Regions from separate parts of the Desulfosarcina variabilis str. Montpellier genome, predicted to be linked through region 1. Evidence: riboswitches for the same ligand, from Rfam matches in the RefSeq annotation. Region 1 holds a riboswitch; each other region holds the start of a gene.
The links. A riboswitch is a leader RNA that binds a small molecule or an ion and turns the genes downstream of it on or off. The one in region 1 is predicted to bind cobalamin.
Positions count from the first base shown of each region.

Region 2: linked by a shared signal. The riboswitch ahead of Dvar_RS37305 (TonB-dependent receptor) and the one ahead of Dvar_RS32065 (MFS transporter) in region 1 are both predicted to bind cobalamin.
Region 3: linked by a shared signal. The riboswitch ahead of Dvar_RS24170 (sirohydrochlorin cobaltochelatase) and the one ahead of Dvar_RS32065 (MFS transporter) in region 1 are both predicted to bind cobalamin.
Region 4: linked by a shared signal. The riboswitch ahead of Dvar_RS37910 (hypothetical protein) and the one ahead of Dvar_RS32065 (MFS transporter) in region 1 are both predicted to bind cobalamin.

Region 1 covers NZ_CP159846.1:7,086,124-7,091,154, forward strand. The annotation lists gene Dvar_RS32055 (TonB-dependent receptor) at 1-434, opposite strand, end outside; gene Dvar_RS32060 (hypothetical protein) at 443-586, opposite strand; gene Dvar_RS32065 (MFS transporter) at 595-1,857, opposite strand; cobalamin riboswitch at 1,977-2,162, opposite strand; gene Dvar_RS32070 (class I SAM-dependent methyltransferase) at 2,391-2,981, opposite strand; gene Dvar_RS32075 (lipid A deacylase LpxR family protein) at 3,005-4,096, opposite strand; gene Dvar_RS32080 (adenylate/guanylate cyclase domain-containing protein) at 4,115-5,031, opposite strand, start outside.
Region 2 covers NZ_CP159846.1:8,252,040-8,257,070, forward strand. The annotation lists partial or broken gene Dvar_RS37300 (TonB-dependent receptor) at 1-1,901, shown strand, start outside; cobalamin riboswitch at 2,106-2,313, shown strand; gene Dvar_RS37305 (TonB-dependent receptor) at 2,558-4,765, shown strand; gene Dvar_RS37310 (DUF4198 domain-containing protein) at 4,782-5,031, shown strand, end outside.
Region 3 covers NZ_CP159846.1:5,339,124-5,344,154, reverse strand. The annotation lists gene Dvar_RS24175 (hypothetical protein) at 1-445, shown strand, start outside; gene Dvar_RS24170 (sirohydrochlorin cobaltochelatase) at 1,073-1,957, opposite strand; cobalamin riboswitch at 2,081-2,271, opposite strand; gene Dvar_RS24165 (AbrB/MazE/SpoVT family DNA-binding domain-containing protein) at 2,568-2,951, shown strand; gene Dvar_RS24160 (SDR family oxidoreductase) at 3,328-4,209, opposite strand; gene Dvar_RS24155 (alpha/beta fold hydrolase) at 4,206-5,031, opposite strand, start outside.
Region 4 covers NZ_CP159846.1:8,396,745-8,401,775, reverse strand. The annotation lists gene Dvar_RS37925 (DUF4198 domain-containing protein) at 1-27, opposite strand, end outside; gene Dvar_RS37920 (2-hydroxyacyl-CoA dehydratase) at 140-1,462, opposite strand; gene Dvar_RS37915 (4Fe-4S binding protein) at 1,470-2,426, opposite strand; gene Dvar_RS37910 (hypothetical protein) at 2,423-3,460, opposite strand; cobalamin riboswitch at 3,572-3,779, opposite strand; gene Dvar_RS37905 (DNA-3-methyladenine glycosylase I) at 4,417-4,860, opposite strand.

The DNA of each region.
Region 1 (5,031 bases):
CCTTTGAGTATTTCAATCCGCTCGAGATCAAAAAGGGCCACATTCTGCATGTAGTGTATTGGATAACTGACGTCATCAACATAAAAGCCGGCCGGCGAATAGGTTGACGACGTAAAAGAGGAAATGCCTCTGATCACCAGTGCGTGTTCGACGTGGCTCTGCTTCATGAATACATTAGGAGAAAATTTGACCAGATCCACCGCATTTCTGATGGTTGCATCCTCAAGTTCAAAATCGGAAAAAACATCCATGCTGATGGGAATCTCCTGTGGATTTTCCTCTCTTTTCTGTGCTGTGACTGTGACGGACTCCAATTGCACTGCACCGGATGCTTTTGGTTCGATTGTATCTTGAGCAGACGCCATTGAGTCGTCAAAAACCTGCATCACGAATAAAATAAAGAGTGCGCATACTTTTCCATTTTTTTTCATCATTCTCCTCTTCAGCAGTAGTAGTAGTAGTAGTAGTAGTAGTAGTAGTAGTAGTAGTAGTAGTAGTAGTAGTAGTAGTAGTAGTAGTAGTAGTAGTAGTAGTAGTAGTAGTAACGAAATGTGATCTTCCGGCCTGTGTTTATCTTCTTCCCCAAAAGGATCTTTACCCGCTTGCAATGATTCTGGCCAACAGCCAACAGCCCACGACAATTACCGCCATGCTTAAACCGCCAAGACCAATATAGAGATAATAATACCCTGTCCAATCGCATATCCGTCCCATCATTGGATTGACGGCAAACCCGAAAAGAGCAACCAAACTGCCCAGGATGGCGTAGTCCGTTGCGGATCGATTCCCTGTGCTCAAGATCATGATCAGGCTATAGGTGAGAAAGGTAATGACGCCGGCCGTGAGTTTCTCGCCGCCCAGCATGATCCCGAACCCCATCCAGCTTGAAAAACAACCATACGCAATCAAGGCCGAAAAACAATGCATCGCGACGGCAGCCATCCCTCCCAGCACCAGCATTCTGCGATACCCTATTTTTCCCAGCAGCGCGCCGCCTAGTATGGCGCCCAACAGGCACATGGGAGATCCGAACCATATGTTCAACCGGCCAATGGTGGCGGATTCCACGCCCTTGTCGACGAGCATGGCTAACCGTAGCTGCGCACCACCCTGGTCGATCAGCACCAACAGCGCAGCAAGTAGTAAAAAGCTGCGGTTCGCCGGCTGATTGATAAAAGCCCAGAAGCTTCTCTTGTGCACCCCCCTTGTTGAAGTCAATGATTCGACCGGGGTCACTGTGCAGGGAGGCATCTCATGATGAAAAATAATCGGCAGTATAACCAGCGCCTGTGTCGCGGCAATTGCCCACACCGTTAGCGCCCAGCCCTGTTGTTGATAAAAAATCAGAAAAACACCGGCCCCCATCATGTAGCCAAGAACGTACCCGGCGATCTGAATTGTATTTCCCCAGGGCCGTTCGCCGGGAAGCAGGATATCGGTCGCATAACCGTCAACGGCGATATCCACCGTGGCAAAAATGAAATTCATGACAAATACGGCAGGCAAGAGAATATTCAAATGGTCTTGAGGGGAAACCAGAGAAAGCAGGGGCATGGCAAGCAAGGAGACGACCAGCAAGGGCATAATCCATGATTTACGTTTTCCAATGGAAACTGAATAAATACGGTCGACCAGTGATGCATACAAGAACTTGAGCGCCCAAGGACTGAACACCAGCACGGCAAGTCCTATGCAGCCAAGGCTGATTCCCTGTTGACGCAGCAGAATCGGCAGCAGAGTCCAGTTGAAACACAGAAAAATTTTCTGTGAAATATACATGAGGAACAAAAGCCCCAGTTTTCGAAACATCGGACCGTTGGCATGACCATTTGCGATCACATTTGTGAAGGTGTTCATTGATGCACTCATTGAGTAAAAAAAATCCCCGACACTGAACATTCGCATCGGGGATACCGTTTTCATCCACCAGACTATTTCGCAGTCCCACGAATCCGCGTGGGAAAAATGAGCTTTATATATGGTTCAACTACACCAATCGGTCTTCTGGCTCCCAGATCGTCCTACTGGCCGCGCCTTCCCACCTGTCAAGGCAGTGGCATCCTGTCGACGTTCGTCCCTGGTTACAGCGGCGGTTCCGCAACGGATTCACACCGTTTTCCCGTTTACTGCGTGGTTAGGGCGCAGAAAAAAAATAATTACCCCATCCTGCTTGTCCTTGCGCCCGTCTACGGCGTTCCATCCGCCGGCACAGATTCCTAATATGCACCGGCGAATGCGCCTTGTATACGGACGCAAATCCGGCGCAATCTGGTGTGATTATTTTTTTCCTGCACCCTTAACTCGGAATTGCTATCACAAGTTTTAGTATGATGTCTTTTGATCCGTGCACCTTTTTTTATGGCCACGGCACAGTCAAGTGCAGTCCTCTTTCAGGTCACATCGAATTGAATCAAATAGGTATATTCAAACTCCCGGTAATTGATTTTTCTATAGCCCAGCAGGTGCAGTGAGGCCTCGAGTTCCCCGGGGGAAATCCGCGCCTCCAGCGGCGGGCCGAACGGTTGGTCCTCTTTTTTGCTCTCGATGATGGCCAGTCTTCCTGAGGGTTTTAAAATCCGTTGGACTTCCCGGAAAAGCGTTTTCCTGGCAATGGGCAAACCGAAAATATGCAGGACGGTGGCGAGCATACAGCAGTCGATACAGTGGTCCGCGATAGGCAGGGCCTGGGTGATGTCGCCGCCTAAGGCCTGGATGTTATCGATCCCCAGGGAAGCCGCTTCATCCTTCAATCCGTCGATAAGGTACGGCCATTTATCAAAGGCCAAAACCGTTCCTGATGGGCCCACGATTCGGGCCGCGGCCATCGCATAATCACCCGGGCCGCAACCAAGATCGAGAAACGCATCGCCCGGTTTCAGTGCCAGGGCATCGAAAACAACATTTGAATCGTGCATCCAAAAACTACTCGGTCCCCTACCTGTTCCTTGGGAATGGTGATTTCTATCAGTATGCTTGTTCATGTTCACGATGTTTGTCCTATATGTTAAAAATAAAAATCGAGTAATAACGCCCCATAGGAATTATCCGTTCCCGTGTTATCCTTTCCGGCCTGACCAACCGGCAGCGAATCCTCAACCAACATATCAGTTTCATGAAGTATTGCGATCCGAATGGAAAACATCTTGTAATAATAGTAATTGAGTCCGATCATTCCGGCAAAGGCAAACGTCTCCCGGTCAACGTCACGATCATCATCGGTTATGACGCTTCCATCGAAAAAGGCCGAATATATCATTGCCATTGATTTGCAGGTCAGAACCAGTTCCACGCAATGCGGCGATGCCGTCTCTGGTTTGGGAACCAGATGGCTTCCAAAAAATCCATAACCGGGGGGGGCCGGAAAAACATTGAAACCCTCCTGAATATTCCAACCCAATCGTAATCCCAAAACCAGATCGACGCCTGTAATCAGATTGCCGAAGTAACCCATCGGTGCCAGGAAAATCTGCCCGGCCCAGTCGTTCGTGTAGGTGCCCATATCGGCCAGGAGCCGGATATAAGCATAGCCGAAGTTAATGATCGGTTCGGTATCTCGCTGGGTCTCCCAGCCTTGTGGGTCATCGCCCATGGATAAATCATCATGTACATAATTTTGGAATTCACCTGCCAGCGATTCGGTTCCGAGTATGCCAACAGATACCTGAAACGTCCGAGCGGTTTGTTGGTTATAACACTGCCAGTTCAAGGAATATGTCAACGTACCTGCATATGGCAGGTCTCCTTCCAACGGTTCAGAATTTGTCAGATCGCCAGGAGTAATCATATTTTGTCCGATGCCATGGCTGTAACCGACAATCGAGTTGTCATCGCCCAGGCCGGGAAAATGTCTGCCCATCCACGTTAACCATCCCGGCGCCCCGGTCTCTTCCCAGGAGGCATAACGGACACTGTGGTATTGCAGGCTCCAGCCATTGGTGAAATCACTATCTTTTTTCCAGACGGCGTCGTTATCTATTTCAAAGCGTAGCGTAGCCTTGTTATAGATGCTGTTTATGTTGAAATCACCGGCAAAAAGCATCCTGTAGGCAAGCAGGAACAAAAAACCGGCAAAAAGAGACTGTAATATTTTAACCATTTTCTCTCGTTCAACTCGTTATTCGATAACAACACCATCACTGAACAGCGGACCTGTGTCATTGATTCCGATATTCGGGCTTTTCCCGTTTCGGATCGATAAGATTTTCCTATCCTGTAATCTTTCAATGATAGCAGTGGCGATTTCATCTTGTAGCGCAAACATATTTTTCAATTCCCTATCGAAGGTTTTCGCCCAGATATAACGGCGGGTCGTTAAATCAGCCAGCCGGGTTGTAATACGCACTTGGTCGTTTTGACACTGCACGCTGCCTTCCAGTAGATACCTGACGAAACGTTTTTCCCTACCAGGGTTCACGGTACCATAAGCCGCTAAAGGGCTTCGAGGCGCCACAACGTGGACAAAAGGAACATCCAATAAGGCTGCAATGACCTGTTCGGGTATTCCAGTGCAAAAACCGTTTTCTCTTGAGTCACCACCGGTGTTGACGAAAGGAATAATGGCAATTGATTGATCCTCTGGTAGATGGAGATGGATACCCGGCGTTTCAATTGAACCGCCTTCCGTCTGTCCTATTTCCGTTTGGAGAACCCATAAAAAAACGATGACGGGCACCAGAATACACGCAATGCAAACGCAAAGTGTTTTTTTTTCCCACGCTAAGTGAAACCGATTTTCTTTTTTCTTTGGACATTCAGATGATAGACATATACGATAGATCATGATCGGCTCGGGTAATTTTTTTATTGAATATGGCCCGATACTTTCAAATCGTCGATCAAGCTTCTTTTTTACCTGGTCATAGATCCCCCTGGAAACGCATATTCCGCCAGGATCGGCAACCTGCTGAATCCTTGCGGCAATGTTGACTCCATCCCCATATATCCGATTATCTTTTTGAATGATGTCCCCCAGGCTGATGCCAATCCTGAAGGACATTCGGCGTGCTGTCAGCAACTGCTGGTTTTCGCTTT
Region 2 (5,031 bases), 1.2 Mb from region 1:
TAATCGATTTCAGGGGCGGAAGTGATTTATTTCTGGAAAGAGATCCTATCTACATGAGGGGGTTCGATGGCAAACGGTTTAGTGTCGCCGTTGACGGATTATCTCTTCAAACGGCCCACCATGGAAATGACGATGTGGACTACAACCAACTTTCATTACCACTGATAGAAAGTATTGAAATCATTCCGGGGCCTCATTCGGCGCTCTATTCGGGCAATAGCATTGGAGGCGTGATCAACATAAAAACACTAGGACCAAAGCGATACGAGACCGTAAAGCCGGATGTTAAGGCAGCCGCCAGTTACAAATCTTATAATACCCAGAACTACAGTTTTGAGCTCAACGGTGGCGCGGGCTCATTTGTTTATGACTTCTGGTACCAGAAATATCATACTGATGGATATCTCAGGAATCATGAGGCGGATTTGGACATCGTAAGCGGTCGTCTCGGCTATCTGCTTCCATCTGATGGATATATTTATTTAACCGCCACACACGGCAATTCGGACTATGAAGAATACGTGATCAATGACCCTTCAAGAAGTGACTATGACGCCGGGTATCCAGTCACACCATCAGTGTGGCGGTCGTATGAAGCCTGGCAGAACCCGGCCATGAACAAAGAAGACGATTCTTTTCGACTGGATTACAATCAACCGACGCCTTTTGGGCTCTGGTCATTGGGAGCGTATTACCACCAACAGCATCATACCGGCGAAAAATGGGATTATATCGACGCAGATGATGAGTCCCAAGGAATTGAAAGAGTATCATCCAGAGATGAAAAATGGAGAGAGTGGGGAGGAAGAATCCAGGATGAGATACAGCTTTTTGAAGATCATCTCATAACGTTTGGTTATGACATGAACAATCTATATAGAAACCTCGGGCTGGCATCCTGGGACCGGCCTGAATCCCGCGGAAAATATCAGAAAATCATCGCGCTGTCCGGATTATATATTCAAGATAAATGGCAAATCTTTCCACGCCTTTCCGCCATGCCAGGGTTGAGATATGAGATGGTTGAAATTAACTGGAGGAATTGGAACGAGAAGGCCCAGGAATACAGGAACCCTGAGGTCCAGAAGGATTTTGTCGCAAAGGACTATGATCAGGTGGTACCGAAATTTTTTGCCACCTATGAACTCGATGATCTTTCTGATGCGTTAAGGGACACATCCATATCCGCTGGTGTCAGCAAGATATGGACGCCGATATCCTATTGCATCGTCTGAACCGGGGGCGTGGGGGTCGAGGTCGATCCCGAACATGGCGTTGGCTATGATTTCATCCTTTCAAGAAGAATTTGGCAAGACATCAACATCAAGGTCGATTTTTTCCACTATGAAATAAAAGACTATGTGGTATCGCGTAACTATAGCAAATATGGGGGTACACCTCCCATCTATGGCAATACTCGGATGAACCTTGAAAAGGTACATAAAAACGGAGTGGAGGTAGAACTCAACGGGCATATTCTTGATGATCTCTCATTGTATGTCAGCTACGCCTATCATGACTGGGAGAGCAAGGGCCCGGAACCGCAGGGCGCTGAGCTGGGAGATCGGGCCAAAAACCGGGTAACCGCAGGTGTTCGCTACAATCTTTTTGAGAACACCCTGCTTATGCTGGATTATAAATTCCAGGATGAACAAATTTCTCATGTCAACGAAGAAGTTCCACCAAACTCAGGGAACTGGGTCTGCTATGACTATCCCATAGATGCGTATCATGTGTTTGATTTTGGGATAGAACAGACGCTTTTTAAAAATCGCAGATTCATCAAGGATGCGGTTTTAACACTCTATGTGAACAATCTTTTTGATTCAGAATATGAAAACGCCGAGGGGTTCCCGATGGCAGACCGAACCTTTGGCGCCGGTTTGTGCTTTAGGTTCTGATCGTCAATAATAATGCTCGTTTTTCTCTATGATCAATGGATATTCCGCTGGTTACCAGCAAGTCCTCTTATGCTTTTGAAGCTTTGCGTGAAGAGAAAAATGGGTGTCAATAGCAGATACATTTAGTCACTATGAACTGATCTTTTCGCTTGACAATTAAAAACCAATTTTATTATGTGTCAGCGTTTGATTTTTGGTAGAACAATCGCGTCACCAATCATGGGTGTCCGCTTTGGACATAATAGGGAATCCCGTGAGAAACGGGAGCGGACCCGCCGCTGTAACACATATGCTTTGGTATAATCAAAGTGAGCTTTCCGGCAATTTGGGTCACTGTTCGACATCGCTTGAATGGGAAGACCGCCGAGAAGTGTGTGAAGCCAGAAGACCTGCCCATCGATTGACTGCGATCGCCCCCGGGTGATGGGGTAAATTGCGGTAATATAATGTTATACAAGGGATTTAAAACGGAATCCCCGCGTCCAATAGTGGACGCGGGGATTTTTTTTGACGAGGAATATTACGCTTACGAGATCGGCCGGGAACGCAGTTATTTTGCCGAGGTACAATTCAACTTGTAGCCGATCCCAATGTGGAATCGACGTTGGCTTTAATTCTCTTTCAATCTGCTGCGAAAAATAGAAAGGACGCAAAAAATGAACATGACGATCAGGCGCACTGCGCCCACGCTGGGGCTGATCCTGATGCTGATTTGGCCCACGATGGGGATGGCCGAGGAAAAGACAACGGTGTTGGATGAGATGGTGGTCTCGGATAGCGCCAGCGAGGTCAAGGTGCTAAGCACGCCCGGCACAGTCAACATCTTCACCGCCGAGGACATTGAAAAAGGCGGCTATACCAACGTGGCCGATGTCATCAACGGGCTGCCCGGCATCACCAATGACACGACCAATCCGGCCACGCCCAAATACAATTTTCGCGGCACGGCCTATCCGCACTCCAGAGGGGCCACGGTTTACGTGGATGGCCGTGAAATCACCATCGGCAGAATCGGCTATGGGGATCTTGGTTTCGTGGATATCGACGACGTTGAACAGATTCAGGTCATCAAGACACCAGGCGTTCAATTCGCCGAGCCCTCCCGGGGCATCATCTACATCACCACCAAGCGGGCCAAGGAAGACGGTCATCGCCAGCGCATCAAGGCCCAATACGGCTCATGGGGGCTTCATAGCGAGAATGTCTCAGCTTGGGGCAGGCAGTCGGCTATCGACTATCGCATCAGCGCCAACAACCAGGGCGGCGACGGTTACAGCCACACGGATGACGAACGCAAAGGCGTCAATCTGAAGGCCGGGTATAACTTTGACGAAGAGACCCGGCTGGGTTTCGGCGGGGGATACCAGAAGCAGGATTATTACTCCCTTACCAGTTTGAAAAAATGGCAATGGGACCGTGATCCGCGTGACAACACCCCGCCCAATGATCCGGACGATCCCACCTATAATTTGAGCCCTTATGACTACGACATCGAGATATACGACGGGTTCGCCGAGTTTAATACCGAGAAGGAACACTGGTTCGCCAAATCCCTGCTCAGCTTCATGCATAATGAGACAGAATACCTCTCCCAAAAAAACAAAAACAACCCGACCTACGCCGATGGCAACGACACCAGCAGCTATCTGCGTGACTATGATGAAGACCGACTGACATTCAAGGTTTCCGGCGGCTATAAGTTTTCCGGGGCCAATTATTGGGACACCCTGACCCTGGGAGTCGAGTATGACGGTCACGACTATGATCAGGTACGCTCCTATCCCTTTCTGGACGACACTACACGGCGGGAGGATGAAATCCAGCAATACGACCTTAATATTGCCATCGATCGAAAAAGTGTTTTCCTGGTCAATGATCTGGGACTTTTTGATCATTTCAGTCTCCAGACCGGCGTGCGTTACGATGATGTGCAGCTTTGCTTTGAGAATCAATACCCGGAGGACCCGGATGTGGAAAACAACTACCGTGAAACATCGTGGCATGTCTCCCCCGCCTATAGTTTCAGCGGCCAGGATAATCTCTATTTCACCGTCAGCCAGTCCTATTTTTATCCTAACATCGACTACACCCGCATGTCGGCCCAGGCCAATGACGAGTATCCGGAAAATGACCCCAGCAATCTAAAACCAGAGGATATCCTCACCTACGAAGTGGGCTTCAAACAGCAATTAAGCCGATTTTTCAACTACTCCATCGCCCTTTACTATATGGACATCGATGATAAATTTATCTTTCAATCTAAATTTGATGAAGAAGGAGGAGAGTGGAATTCTATCGGTGCCGTCAATCTGGGCAAAGCCGTTCACAAGGGTATTGAAATCGAACTGGATGGCAGGCCCTGGCACTGGCTCGGATACCGCGTGAACTACGGCTACATGAATGCAAAATGGGATGACCCGGAGGCGGTCTACAGTTCCTATGTCTGGGCGGATGACCCGGCGGATGATTATCGGACAGGCATTTCGGTTGACGGATATAGACTTTCACGCACTCCGGAACATAAGGTCACGGCTACGGTTAACCTCTATCCGACCAGCCATCTGACCGCTTGGTTCAATCTCACCTATGTGGACGATCAATATGTCGACTATTTAGAACGCGTCGTCCAGCCGTCGGTGACCACCCTTGATTTCAAGCTTTCCTACACCTTCGACGGCGGATCTCTCGGCCAGGTGCAGTGGCAGGACATTACCATCCACGGCCTGGTGAAGAACCTGACCGACGAAAAGGATGCGTACTACTCCAATTCCTACGGCACACGTAATGATGACGGCAGCCTGGACACCAACTATTATCCCTACGCCGGCCGTTATTTTGAAATCGGACTGACCATGAATTTCTAACAAAGGAGGAAATCCCATGCGCTATTTGAAACCCAGTATCTTGGCCGGTATGTTTTCCGGAATTTTTCTGCTTACTACTGTTGCCCAGGCCCACTTCCTGTGGCTCAACGCCCACGACTACACTCCCAAGGCCAATCAAGCGGCCCGCTTCACGGTCGGCTGGGGACACGCCTTTTACAATCCGGTCGGCGACATTCTGGAAGGTAGTGATATGCTCGGCGGCATCAGCATGATCGACCCGCAGGGCAAGACCATTGCCATCAAGC
Region 3 (5,031 bases), 1.7 Mb from region 1:
ATTTCAGTATGCTTTCAACTGTGCGGATTACTATATTACCGATATTGAAACAGGGGCGCATATATCCAAGGAAATCCTCTTCTTTATGGACCCGCTTGAGCATTGTCTATTGGTATCCCGGTTTTACCCGGAAATATACAAACATGATCGATCAAAATACCTTTCAGCTACTTGTTTTTACATTTTAATTCAGCATTTTATCCAATTCAGTGGTATTGCTTTGGATGCCACCATCTACCTTACGGCCAAGCGAGAGGTTTTTAAAACATTTTACGCGAAGCTGAAGAATTTTGACTTTCACGCCAGCGGACAACGAACTGATCCCTATGTCGGTGTTACCAGCCCAATTGTAAATAATGACGTCAATAATTTGAAAAGCATCCGCAGTTGGCTGGATTTGATTGCGGATATTAGAAATACTAACACGATAAACAACGCCCATTGAAATTGGATCAACGAGAAAAAAAGCGGATCCTATCTATTGTGTTTAACCTTAAGTTGAGTAAAAAAACGATTCGATGCATTTGCCCGCGATGCGGTCAATACCATCTCGTGCATATGCTGTGGACCGGACGGGGGACTCCGCGAAAGTATTGCCCGACTTGTAAACCACTGGTCGGGCTTTACGATGAAGCATCGTTATATGAAGTTGGAGGCCGGGATTCAATCCACATCAGGAGAAAAGGGAATCAGTTCCAAGACGATTAAGACGCAAACAAATGATAAAACGATAGGAGAACTGTCCTGGGATTTCAGGGTGCAGGAAAAAAATAATTACACCAGATTGCGCCGGATTTGCGTCCGTCTACAAGGCGCATCTGCCGGTGCATATTTAGAATCTGTGCCGGTGGATGGAACGCCGTAGACGGGCGCAAGGACAAGCAAAATGGAGCAATTATTTTTTTTCTGCGCCCTCAGTCACCGGCCACCATTGATTGAATGGTGTCCAGTGACTGAAGGATGGCAGGGAAAATTGCTTCTTTTCCAGATAGAGACGGAACGCTCTTTTTCAACTACTGTGTCAATAGGAAACAGACAACAAAAAATCGGACTGGAAAGACTTTTCAGGAAATTACTTGAAATGATTTAATGGCCCGCCAACATGATCCACCCAGATATCGATGAAGTCATCATACTCTGCCGTTCCCTTGAGGATGGTCTCACATTTGAAACCGGCTTTGGTTAAAACTGATTTCCAGGAATCATCCTCAGCACCGGCCATGTCGTTTTTGGCATGATCACCGGCAACGGACATCAATGGCATGAGGTACACTTTTTTTATCTTATTTTGCTTCAATAAATCGGAGATCAAATCAATGCCGGGATAGCCTTCCACGGTACCGACGAAAATGTTTGGGTCCTTGAGTTGCAGCTGGAACATCAAGGCCGCGTAAAAAGCGTTGGACGGGTGATGGGTGCCATGTCCCATCAGTACTACTGCTTCTTTGGCTTTGCGGTTTTTGGGAATGCTTTTAAAAATGGCATCCACGGTGCGTTGCATGTCTTCCTGGGTGGCCATTAGCGGATAACCAAGGATGACTCGCTGGAAAGCACCCATTTGCTTGAATGCACCCACGGTGCGGCGTAAATCGTGATATTCTTCTCCCGCGATGGTGTGCAGGGATTGAACCGCCACATGGGTGAATTTCTCATCCTTCATTTTGGCCAGGGCGACTGCCGGGGAGTCCAAATGCTTGCCTTGTTTGGCCAGTTTCTCACGGATAATATGCGATGTATAGGCCCAATAGACGGGAATGCCAGGATAAGCCGCCTTGACCTTCTTGTCGATGTTGTCGAATGATATCTGGGCGGATGCTTCGCTGGATCCGAACGCCACAAGAAGGATGCCTACCTTTTTCTGAGCATTTCCTCCATGGTCAGCCGAAGCATATCCCGTTACGGAAAACACGAACAACATCAACGCCGTCATCATCAAAAACCACTTCACTGTTTTCACAACGTTACCTCCTTTGAATTGTGTATCAATAAAAAACCCTTCACGCGTTTCATCATCGCGGGAAGGGCTGCACCCAGCTTTGCTTGACCCCTGTATCAATAGCCACCGGCCCAAAATATCGTGGGCGTGGCTGACGGCAAAACCAGGTATTCTGACTTACGGATCAATCTACTTTCCGCGCCTTCCCGCCTCGTCCAATTCGGCAGTGGCTGATTGCGGATTTCGTCCCCGAACACAGCGGCGGGACCGTCCCCGATTCTAACGGGGTTTCCTGTTGCGTATGTCTTACATGCGCTTTGCCTTCGTCTTTTTTAGCAGACCAAAGCGCAAAGTCAATGGCTTTTGGATCCGGCTGCAGGGTGCCCGCATGTGGAATCTCTTTTCTAATTTTTTTTTGAATGCGATTATGATGAATGTCAAATGTCCAATGAAAAATGCCAAATAGTGGTATGCTGTCTACTTTTAATCGATGCGATCCTTTATTTTATGTTTCGCTAACACTATCGCGCTTGAAACAATGATCGAAATGAATTATTATTACTTCAATTGTTTCATACCTATCGCATAGTGCAAATTTCAATCAGTAAATAAAATAAACGAGGTGTTTGACGTGCAAAAGAAACTGGTAGAGCATAATGCTCTGGTTCAGGCTGTTGAAATGGGATTGCCGAAATTTGAGATTATGGAAAAGTTTGGTATTAAAAGCCCGGGGGCTCTAAAGATTGCGTATTTTGATGCTTTGGTTGCTTTAGATAAAATTAAGAATATAAAGAAGGGACGCAAGTCGGAAAAGGTTGATAATAAAATACGCATCAATAGCCGGGGCAGTATCGTCATCCCCAAAAAATTGGTTGAGACGCTTGAATTGGGCAATTCGGATACTTTTGAAGTCCTGAAAGATGGTAATGGAATATTGCTGAAAAAGGTAAAAAAAAGGGCGAAAACGATTCTCAGAAAAGCAGCGGGTCATTCCGCAATTGTATCCTTGAAATAGAACTTAAATGTAGGTCTATCTCCGTTCTATAGACAAAATAATAGTAACTTTTTCCAACCAATTCGTCTCACAAGACGGCCATTTGTTTGTGGAAAATATCATGGTTCCCCGGAAGATATAAAAAGGCATTTCAAAATAGCTGATAAATGATTTGAGTTCGTTCCACTGCGTAAATCGTTCTGCTTCGTTTTTTGTGTATCCTTCGATCAAGCCACCAACTGAAATGAAAAATTCAGGCCTCAGAGGATTGAGTTTGTGGGCCGCGTCAGGAAAAACGTCTGGCCGATGCCTTCCTGTTGATTAAAAATGGTTAAGGATCGGAAATTTTATAAATTGACCAAAATTGCTTGTTCTTGCGCCCGTCTTCGGTGTTGCATCAATGTCTACATACTTCGAGTAAGCATTCCAATTCCTCTCGAATCGGTCTGGGACAAAAGCCCATGGCATTGGCCCGATGGCTGTCAAGACAAACATCGGGGGGACGTTTGGCCGGCATTTCGATGTCCTTTTGCCTGCAAGAAATGATAGTGGACCGAGGAACGCCCAGCACATCCGCCACCAGGCATCCGAATTCATATCGACTGATACACGTCGGGCCACCCAGATGGATAATTGGCGGCTGTGCCTGCAACGCGATCATCAATCCATGTGCAGCCGACCTTCCGCTTATGGGGGTCCGATATTCGTCAATGAACAGTTTTGGCTGCGGTCCTTCTGATAAGGCGCGGATCAGGGACTGGAGATAGTTTTTTGCGACCGGTCCCGGATCTCCGAACATCAACGGCAGACGGCAGATAACGGTACTCGGATATACGTTTTTCATCCCATTTTCCGCCAGGACTTTCTGCTCGCCATAATGGTTTACCGGACACGGTGTGTCATCCTCGGTATAGGGGGCGTCGGTTCCATCGAATACCAGGTCGGTTGATGTGAAGACGCATGGAATGTCTGCCTCGGCGCATAGCCCGGCCAAATGGATGGACGCCTGCGTATTGATCGCACTGGTTTGTGCGGGGGTTTGTTCACAAACATTGGGATCAGATATCGCCGCGGTGTGGATAACGGCATCGGGCATGATGTCAAGGAAACACTTTTTTAGGTCCGGGTAACGGGAAATGTCCGTTCGAAGGATGCTTGCGCCAGAAATGGCCACGGGATGGCTCAGGCAGATACCGTAAACATCCCAATGGCGCATTGCATGGTGAATGACATGCCAACCCAGAAATCCACTTGCACCAGTAACGAGTAGTTTTTTCATTGTTGGATGGATCGAACAAAATCAAAAATAATTTCCAATATTTGCTTTGATTTCTCCATGGGAACCAAGTGGCCGGCGCCGGCAATGCGCTGGAATCGCCCATTGGGAAACTGGGAGGCGGCCGCGGCAAGGTCGATATGTTGCCGGTTGGTGCTTTGACCACCTTCGATGACCAGAACCGGGCACTTGATTTTGGACATCAAGGGCCAGGGATCATGGGATTTGTCACCCATGTAAATCGCTGCCTCGCGGGGCGGTGGACAGGTCAGTTCAAGGCCTCCATCTTTATCTGCCATGGTGCCGTGTTCTATGTAAAGATCGAGAAATTCATCTTCCCAGTTGGCAAACAGCGGTTTGGTCTTCAGATAGGCCTTGACATCCGCCGCGCTGTCCCAGTGATTTCGACGCTTCAAAGACTTGGACGCCAGCGGGTGATCTTCGGGACCCAAATCCATTCGATAATAATCCTCAGGGAAAAAGATTGGCTCGATCAGGATCATTCCCGATGCATTGAGGCCAAACACAGCCTGGGCATAGGTCATCACGGTTCCTCCCATGGAATGCCCGATTAAGACCGGCCGGTCGACCTTCAGTTGATAGCAAAGCTTGGACAGGTCTTCGGCAAGCAGCATCCAGTCCAGGCCACCACTATCAATGTCCGCGATTCGATGGTCGCAAAAATAGGGCGCAATTACCCGATGCCTGTCTGCCAGTGCGCCCGCAATCGGGTGCCATAGCCAAGGCAGAAAACCGGTGGCATGGAGCATCATGAGCGTCGGTTGGGAGCCTTCATAACGTAGGTATTGCAGATTTGTATCACCG
Region 4 (5,031 bases), 1.3 Mb from region 1:
TGCTTTCGACATTTCTTTGTTCTTCATTGCTGATTCTCCTTATCTTTTTGAAGTCAATATCGAGCTTTACCCTGAAACTGCGCCCGGTATAGCAAGACTCTTTTGCGTGCCTGGACATCGACGTGTTGATTTCGCTCCATCAGCCGTTGGAAGCTGCCTTTTTCGCTCTGCTGCGTTTGGATTTAAGCATTTCAATAAACGCCTCGATGCGTGTCCTGAGCTGTTCCACATCTTCAGGATTGTAGTCTGTTTCGACACGCAGCAATGGGATTTGGTTATCTCGTAGCGCATTTTCAACCCGGCTTACCTCGAAATCATAGACCACACACCCTTTAAGCACGTGATACAATACCCCATCCACGGCAAAGTCGGTTATCATACGCTGAATAAGGGTCACCCGATCGTCGTTGGGCGTGAACGAGGGGCAGACGCACGGGGCCAGGTAACGTGAGGCCACGCCTAACATCTGGTCGTTGAGGTTTTTCTCGGTACTGCCCACCGGATCATATAGGTAGCGATCGCCGGCGCAGGACTCGTCGGCCACGACGATGCCGCCCATCTCCTCCACCAGGGTGGGAATTTTAAGGTTGGGAAAAATAGACGGACTGCCGGCAATGTAAATGCGTGGCCGATCATCATGATGCACCGGTTGATCGTCATCGGTCATGGCAGTTAGCCGGTCGTTCAGTCGCGCCAGTGCCTCGGTCCATCGGGTAACATGGCAAAAGGCATAGGCGTTGACTACCGCGGTGGCCTGACGTCCCCAAACCATCGGCGTTTGGGTGGCTCGGTGTGCGAGCAGCCGTCGCATTTCGGCTTGTGCACGGGCAGTGCTTTGAATCGCGGCGGCCATGCGTCGGGCGTTGACCCGTTTTCCGTGGTTGCCGTTGTGCTTGAGGGCTTCGAGCTTGGCTTTCAGGGCGTACATCTGTTCCATCCAGATGCGACGGGAGGAATCGGCATCTTTGATGTGGGGTGTTTCGATCATCCAGACTTCCTTGAACGCCGAGAGTTCCTCCCCGAGCTTGCGCTTTGCATCGCAGGTCGTGGGGATGATCACCACGTCGCACAGGTCGAAGGCCTTGAGCCCTTTTTGCATGGAAAGACCCATGGACGATTTCACCAGCGGGCAGCCGTCCCTGGGCACCCGGTCTTCTCCGATTTGTGAGGACTCGAAGCATCCGGCACAAAGCCGCACCGGAATCGCGCCGGCAGCGTAGATCAACTCTTCGGGTATCACCATACAGTAGACGCCCACAAACAGCTTCTTCTCGGACCGGGCGCCTAACATCGGCGTGGGAGCGTTACGCACGAAGGCCGCTTCCAGAACATCATAGAAAAAGTCTAACTCCTTTGGCGTGCCTGGAATCGAGCGCAGCTGCTCCAATTCGGTGGCGGCACTGCGGGCGACGCTTTTCAGCAGACGCCGGGATCGTTTATCCGCCATATCACTGAGTTTCATTTTTTTATCATCCCTTTTCAGCTTGATTTGCAGTTATGTCAAGGCAGCGCTTGGCGAAAAATTTGTCGGGTGAGGACTGGTAAATGGTTTTGCCCAGATATGTGGCTTTCAGGGCGCCTTCTTCAGGGCAATTTTCTACACATTTCAGGCACAGCATGCATTCGGATGTAGTGACATCCACTTTCCCTTGGGATCGAAAGACCTCCATGATTTCCGAAGGACAGACGTTGTAGCAAATTTCACAACGGGTGCAGGCCGCGTCGTTTTTCTTGAGTTTGAGGAAACTGATTTTACGGTACCACCCAAGAATCAGGCCCAAGGGGCAGAAACTGCACCAGAAGCGGCGTTTGATCAATGCTCCGAGAAGGGCCACGATGGAAAAACCCAATCCTAAAATGGACATCACCACATGCGTGCCATTCTCATAGTTGACTGATATCCGGTCCGGGTTGCCCACGCATAGCGGCAGGATATACTTGCCCGGGCAAAGCTGGCAGAACGGAATCTGCAGCCCCAGGGCCACGGCCGGGCACATCACCGGAAAGGCCACCCATAAAGGCAGGAGTAGGGCGACCGCGAGAAAGGCCCATTTGATCCAGGCCAGGCTGCGGCGCAGTTTTTCAGAGAAACGCACATATCCCAGGCCGGCAGCCTGCCTCAGGCGGTCGAGCAGGTCCTGGACGAACCCCAGCGGGCACACCCAGCCGCACCAGGCCCGGCCGATGATGATGACTAAAAGCGAGAAGTAGATAAACTGAATCAGTAAAATGAACATGCTTTCCCAGGTGAACAGGCCCAGGGTCCGTTGCAGGGTCAGCATGAAGCAGGTACCGGCCCGGGCGCGCACCCAGCAACAGGAAAAAGTCGGCAGAAAATAACCAAAATATAATCCGCCGTAGGCGCCAAAGAGCAGGATGACAAAGGCGGCGGTCAGGATGGTCCAGCGCAGGGTGGATATTTTCATGGCAGATCCTTTTGAATTTTGTGATTTTCAAATACGATCAAGGCTTGACGGTCCCGGCGCCGGCGTCGGCGGGTCAGGCCGGCCACCATCAGCAGCGTAACGCCGGTGCCGATGATAGACCAGAAGGCAAATCCCATGGCCTTGGATCGCCATTCAGGCTGGTTCCGATAAACAACCGTGGGCAGGGTTGCGACGTAGTAGGTGTTCTTCTCACGATCGTGGTGGGTCGCTGTGTAGAGGTAATTTTGCCATTCGTGCTGGGAAAATCGATCATCGGTAGGCATGATTTCGAATTTGCCGGCCTTGTCGGTTACAACGGTTTTCCCCCACTGGCTGCCTTCGGTGGTTACCGTGACGGTTGCCCCAGGCAGGGGGCGGCCCTGGTATTTGACCATCATTTCATAGGTGTTGTGAGGCATCTGCATGCTGCCGCCAAATTTAGATTTGGCCGTATTGATGGCCGGTCCGATTTCAAGGGGCATCTTCTCGCCATCGTCGAAAAAAACCACCGAGGCGCGTCCCATTCGGCCGCCATGCCTGCGATGAACGACTATGTGTTTGGCGCAAAGAAAGACGGATTCGTTGATACCGTCGGCGTCCACGTCACGTTCTCCCAGGGGAATGCGGGCGCCGAGTAGGTATCGACCCATAAGTTTTTTGTCTTTGGGAAGGCTGACGCTGTCATCTTCTGTGGTCATAGAAGGAACTTGGGAGATGTCTCCGTTGGGATCGCGTACCAGGATGCTGGCTTGCCCCAGGTAACGCCTATCCAGTTTTTGCATATCGCCGATATTGCCTGAAGGGGGCAGCGCATTGATCGTCAGAAACTTGGCCGCCTTGCCGGCATCCATGTTCTGACGGCGAATTTTTCTGATTGTTCGCCAGTCGAAACGTTCCAGATCAAAACGACGGATGTAGCGCTCTTCATCCATAAGTTTCCAGTAAGCAATGGGTACGGTGCTGTCGGCAAGGCTGATGTCAGGGGCACCTATAAAAACGGCCATGGCCAATACAATCGCGATACAAATTTTCATCTCAATGTTCTCCCCAAAAAAAATCCCCGCGCCTGTTAAAACGCGGGGATACCGTTTTTTATCCCGAACCGAACAACTATATTTGAGTAAAACACCATCCTCCACGTTGGGTTTTACCGATTCATCAAAGGCAGGTCTTCTGGTTTCATCCAACTACTGGCCGCCTTCCCGTTCGAGAATAATCGAACAGTGGCGTCTTGGCCAACAGCGTTGTTTCCAGCGTTCGCGGAAACATGGATGTCACAGCGGCGGGACCACTCCCGATTTGCACGGGATTCCCTATTAAGTCCTGATGGACACCTTTGATTGATAAAATAGACGAACTTTACTCCATAGCGATATTTTCTTTTGGTTGTCAAGTAGTTTTTTTGAGCTTTTACTCGGTAATATGCCGAATTATTCGCATTGCCAATACGAACATTGAGTCTTAAATGAAGGATCATCGCACAAGTCCTTTAAAGACCGAAAAAGTCTCAAAACAGGCTCCCTGATGCCGGCGTTTCAATTTAGGCATCACGACAAGCTGTCGCTATTCGACGGTTCGAAAAGATGTCACCCCAATGTTGCAAAAGTGGGGCAAACACAGCTATTTTGCGGAATCGCGCAGTGTTATTGCAAACCGGTCGATAAAGCTGGGTGCTACCAATTTGCCTTCATGGCGTGCGTTGTTATTGCGGTGGTTTTTCTAACTTTTTGAGAAAGGCATTTTCGAAATGCCGGTGAGATTTCTCTAATTTTCTGGTAACATCTTATATTGTCGGTGGCCCTTTATTGTCAAGTTCTTTCCAAAGACAGACAGAGTAACCGAATTTTACGAGTTCGTCAGACTTTGACGGACGCTGCGTTGGAGAAAAGGCCCTTCGACATTGGCATGTATATTATTGATTCGATGGACGTGCGGAATCGAATACCGGGCGATGCCGGGGCTGCCGGTAGGGGCACGGCGCGCCGTGCCCTTACGATACCATGAGTTCTTTATGCCGGAAGCAACTTACCAGGTGATCGTTGACCACCCCGGCGGCCTGTAAAAAAGAGTAACAGATGGTACTGCCCGCAAAGCTGAATCCTGCTTTTTTCATGGTTTTGCTGACCGTGTCGGAAAGCACGGTTGTCACCGGAACCGCGTCGGCAGTGCGCCAATGGTTGTGAATGACCCGACCCTCGGTAAATGCCCAGATAAACGCGTCAAAGGATTCATGTTTTTCCTGAAGCCTTAAAAATGCACGGGCGTTGGTAACGGTAGCCCGGATCTTGAGCCGATTACGGACGATCGCCGGGTTGATCATGGCTTTGGCGATAGCCGCCTCGGACATGGTCGCCACCTGGCATGGATCGAAATCATATTTTAAATGCGGTCGGCAAGGTTGGCACCTATCGTGTTGAATGCTATATTTATGCAACTATTGGGTTTCGTTGTATTTGTCTCATGGCCAATGGACAGCTTGTTTTTGTGCATGCCGCCGTTAAAATGTCAAGCCTTTGGCCTCGTTCAATGGATGGCGTTTTGCGGGAATTTGTGTTTTATTAACCTCAACCTTGATTTTCAGCATGTTCTGGATGCCGGATCAAGT